Regions from separate parts of the Streptomyces sp. NPDC060000 genome, predicted to be linked through region 2. Evidence: riboswitches for the same ligand, from Rfam matches in the RefSeq annotation. Region 2 holds a riboswitch; the other holds the start of a gene.
What was found. A riboswitch is a leader RNA that binds a small molecule or an ion and turns the genes downstream of it on or off. The one in region 2 is predicted to bind cyclic di-AMP.
Positions count from the first base shown of each region.

Region 1: linked by a shared signal. The riboswitch ahead of ACFWBB_RS36420 (M23 family metallopeptidase) and the one ahead of ACFWBB_RS27360 (C40 family peptidase) in region 2 are both predicted to bind cyclic di-AMP.

Region 1 covers NZ_JBHWUU010000095.1:22,449-24,640, forward strand. The annotation lists gene ACFWBB_RS36415 (aldo/keto reductase) at 1-166, opposite strand, end outside; gene ACFWBB_RS36420 (M23 family metallopeptidase) at 321-1,343, opposite strand; cyclic di-AMP (ydaO/yuaA leader) riboswitch at 1,353-1,519, opposite strand; tRNA gene ACFWBB_RS36425 (tRNA-Met) at 1,852-1,925, opposite strand; gene ACFWBB_RS36430 (dihydrofolate reductase family protein) at 1,988-2,192, opposite strand, start outside.
Region 2 covers NZ_JBHWUU010000057.1:9,566-11,757, forward strand. The annotation lists gene ACFWBB_RS27355 (ATP-binding protein) at 1-182, shown strand, start outside; gene ACFWBB_RS27360 (C40 family peptidase) at 271-744, opposite strand; cyclic di-AMP (ydaO/yuaA leader) riboswitch at 748-959, opposite strand; gene ACFWBB_RS27365 (hypothetical protein) at 1,298-1,603, opposite strand; gene ACFWBB_RS27370 (ABC transporter permease) at 1,776-2,192, opposite strand, start outside.

The sequences.
Region 1 (2,192 bases), on a different contig from region 2:
CCGTGTAGGAGTCGGCGGTGTCGACGAAGTTGCCGCCCGCGGCCGTGTAGGCGTCGAGTACGGCGAAGGAGGCCGTCTCGTCGGCGGTCCAGCCGAAGACGTTGCCGCCGAGGGAGAGCGGGAAGACCTCGAGGTCGGAGGAGCCGAGCTTGCGAAGAGAAGTCATGCTTCGTCTCAACGGGCGCCGACGGCCCGCCCATTCCGGGCGTGACGCGAAGAACATGTGAACGGCGCCTGTGGACGGCACAGACCGGCAGCCCCGACGCGGAGGGCGCCGGGGCTGCCGAGGTGGATCAGGGTGTCCGCGGGAGAGGGACCGCTCAGGGGTTGATGCCCTTGCCGCGCAGCCATGCCGCCGGGTCGATGCCGTCGGCGCTGCCGCCCGGGTGGACCTCGAGGTGGAGGTGGGCCCCGGTGACGTTCCCGGTCGCGCCCACCCGGCCGATCACGTCACCGGTGGCGACCTTCTGGCCGACACTGACGCTGATCGACGACTGGTGGCAGAACCACAGCTCGGTGCCGTCGTCCAGGGTCAGGATGGTGCGGTAGCCGTAGGAACCGGCCCAGCCGGCCTCGGTGATGGTGCCGCTGTGGACGGCCTTGATGAGCGTGCCCGTGGGCGCGGCGAAGTCGAGACCCGTGTGGTAGCCGGAGGACCAGAGGGAACCGGCCTGACCGAAGGTCGAGGTGATGGTGTACGAGGAGGTCGGCAGGGTGTACTGCTTGGCCAGCTCGGCCAGGCGCGCGGCCTCGACCTTCGCGGCGGCTTCCTCGGCGGCCTTCTTCTTGGCGGCGGCCGCCTTGGCCTCCGCCTCCTTCTCGGCCTTGGCGACGGCGTCGGCCTCGGCCTTGGCCGCCACGGCGGCTGCCTTGACCTCGACCTGGGACTGCTGCGACTCGGCCTGCGCCATGATCCGGCTGCGCAGGGCCTCGCCGGCGTCGGAGGCGCTCTCGTCGGCGTCCACGGGGGCTTCGGTTCCGAAGCCGGCGAAGGCCGACGGGGCTTCCTGGGCGGGCTGGTCGTCGGAGATGAGCGAGCCCACGTTGGGCAGGTCCGGCATCGAGATGGAGACCGGGGCCTTGCCGGTGTTGGCACTGGCCATGCCGCCCGCGCTGACGGCGGCTATGACGCCGACGCCGAGGACGGTGGAGCTGCGGGCGAATCCGCCGCCGCGCTGCTTGGCGACGCGGTGCTTGCCGCGTGCCGGGCGAATGGACTCCGCGGTGGGGTTCCATTCCTCCCAGGGGCCCTCGTCAGTGCGGTAACCGCCGTAGCCGAAGGTCTCGGTGGACCGCTGGCTCGGCGCGTACGGGGCTTCTGGGGCAGGCGGGTTGGACGCCACGCGGGCGCGCTCCTTTCCTTCCGTCGCCTACCGGGTTAGCTGACGGGTTCGGAGCGGGAAGGTCTCCTACGCGCGTATACCGGCCGTGGACTCTGCGAGTTCACGGCGGCTTCCGCGTGATTCACCCCAAGGTGGTGGTTCCCCGGTTCCCTTGCGGGATTCGGCACGTGCCGCACGGAGCCGACTCTGGTGCCGGCTGGGACGACCGCGCTGCGTTATCGAACGTTAATAGACCCGGGGGCGGTATTCCAAGCCGTTCTTCTTGATCAATAACATTCGTGGCCTGGACTTTCGGGCCACCAGTGGTGAAAAACGGGCGAGTTGACCGCGCCTCGCCCTACCCCGGAAACGCTTCATCAGTCACAGGCGTTTTGATGGTGACTCGTTCGTTATGCGCAGAGCGGTCATCCGATCACGAAGAGTGAGGGAGTGACTGGCGAGCACGCCCGGGGGCCGGTGAACGCGCCGAAGGCCGGAACCCTTTCGGATTCCGGCCTTCGGCCATCAGTAGCGGGGACAGGATTTGAACCTGCGACCTCTGGGTTATGAGCCCAGCGAGCTACCGAGCTGCTCCACCCCGCGGCGATGAACACAACTGTACGCCATCAGCGGGACAGAAAGCACATCGGTTGATCCGCGGTGCCTCAGCGGTCTCGGAGAAGGTGGCCGTTCGGGTCCTTCGCACGCTCCTCGTACTCCGGAAGTACGAGGACGTCGACACCCTGGGCGGCCAGCAGACCGCTTCCGTCCGCCTCCGTGACGAAGGTGTTCGGTTCCCGCCAGGCCGTGACCACCCTGCGCACGCCCGCGTCGAGGATGAGCCGGGTGCAGGGGGCCGGGCGGGAGGAG
Region 2 (2,192 bases):
ACGGCCGAGGGCTGGTGATCATTCGCTGGCTGACCGCGGAGTGCGGCGGCAGGCTGAGAGTGCGGCCGACCCGGGAGGGCGGCAAGACGGTCACCGTCGAGCTCCCGTGGGCCCTGCCGGCGGCGGAGCAGGGGGCCGGAGCTCTGGCGGCGCCGGCGGAGGGTGAGCTCCCGGGGCGGTGAAGGCGCGTCAGGACGCCCCACCACCCCGGGAAGCACCGGTCCGGGAGAACATCACCCCGGGCAGACCGTTACGCGACCAGGGCCCGTCCTAGCGGACCCGGCCGTACCAGACGCTCCTGGTCCAGATCTTCTGCAGCTTCACCACGTCACCGGTCTTGGGCGAGTGCCAGATCTTGCCCTTACCCGCGTAGATCCCGACGTGGTAGACGTTCGATCCGGAGTGGAAGAACACGAGGTCGCCTGCCTTGCGGCTCGACGCCGAGATGTGCTTCGTCTTGTTGTACTGCTGGGCCGCCGTCCGGGGCAGGCTCTTGCCCGCCTTCTTGAACGAGTACAGCGTGAGCCCCGAGCAGTCGAACCTCTTCGGCCCGGTGGCCCCGTACTTGTACGGAGCACCTTTCTTGGAGGCCGCGATCTGGAGCGCCTTCGTCGCCGGTGTGGCGGCCGCGGCGTCGGGGGCGAGCCCCGGGACCACGACCGAGCCGCCCACGGCGGCGATGGCGAACGCCGAGGCCGTACCGGCCCGGACCATGAGCGACGGGACACGATTGAGCGCAGACATGCGCAACCCTTCGTCAGCCGCCTGTGAAGGATGACCTGTCGGATTCGGGCTGACAAAGTTGCCCGGCCGCGGCTGCGGCTTCACCCCAAGGGCTGCTCGGCCCGGTCATGGCGTGACCGTTCCGGCGACCCGTCTTGCTCGGGTCCTCCACTCCTGCCGATGCACTCCTGTCGACCGGTCATCCGGGCGGCGGCAGGACTCGGCGTCCGCCCGGACCGCCCCGCCTCTTGTGGCGGGGGCTTGTCGTCAGTCAGGGATCTTGGCTCACTGATGTCCGAAAATCCCAACGGAACCGGGGATTTGTGGGGTTACTCACCACTCACCCGTTCGGGTGAACACTCTGATGGGTGATCAGGTGCCGAGGCGCCTCAGGGGCTCCCACCAGCACTGACGCCTCCTGTCCCGCCCGGAGAGCGCTCTTGTGCGCAACCTGTGAGCGTCCGGGGGAACAGCAGACGCTCTGCCGAACGGGGGTACGCCTTCTGGGTCGTTTCGACTTCGGTCCGGTCGTCACGTCCGGTGCCGAACCGCCCGGCCCGCGGGTGTGCCGGGGTCAACTGTCGGAGAGCGGCGGGAGCGTGACGCGCGCCGTGCGGCGCTCCCCGTCCAGGACGCGCAGCGCCCGCGCGAGCGTCGGCGCGTGCAGCTCGCTCTCACCCCGCTGGTGCATCAGCGTCAGCGCGTCGCGCAGTGCGGTCGCCTTGGTCACCAGCGCCTGGGCGGCGCGCGGTCCGCGGTAGGTGTCCCCGTGGTGGGCGGGGTTGATACGGCCGAGCATGTCGACCACGTCGAGGTAACCGTCGATCAGCTCGGCCTCCGCGCGGGTCAGTGCGGGCAGCGGCGGCAACTCGGGCACCATCGCCGGTTCACCGCCCGCCGTGCGTGCCGGCCGACCCCCGCGAACAGCGTCGGTTCGGGGTCACGGCGGAGTACCGGGGGCCGGATCCGTCGTAGGGCCGCCCGTCCGCGGGTCCTGGACACGCGAAGGGCCGTGCGCCCCCTGAGGGAGGACGCACGGCCGGTGCGACGGGTCAGGCGACGAGCGCGGGCTTGCGCGCCTCGACGGCCGGCCCGGCCGGGGCCGGCCCCCGCTTCAGCTGCGCGCCCAGCAGCACCGCCCCGAGGCCCAGCGCGGCCCACCAGGTCAGTGTGAGCGCGGGGCCGGTCGCCGCCGCTCCGTCGAAGAACGACACCGAGCGCAGCAGGGTCGTCCCGGCGCCCGGCGGCAGCCACTGGCCGATCGCCCCGACCGGCTCCGGCAGCATCCGCGGCGCCGAGGCCGCCCCGGAGAACGGGTTGCCGAGGAACATCACCACGAACGCCACGACGCCGATGCCCGGGGTGCCGATCAGCGCGGCGCAGCCCGCCACCGCCGCGCTCACCGCCAGCGTCGACAGCCCCAGCGCCGCGGCCTCCGCCCACCAGTCACCGGTGAGCACCCCCAGCCA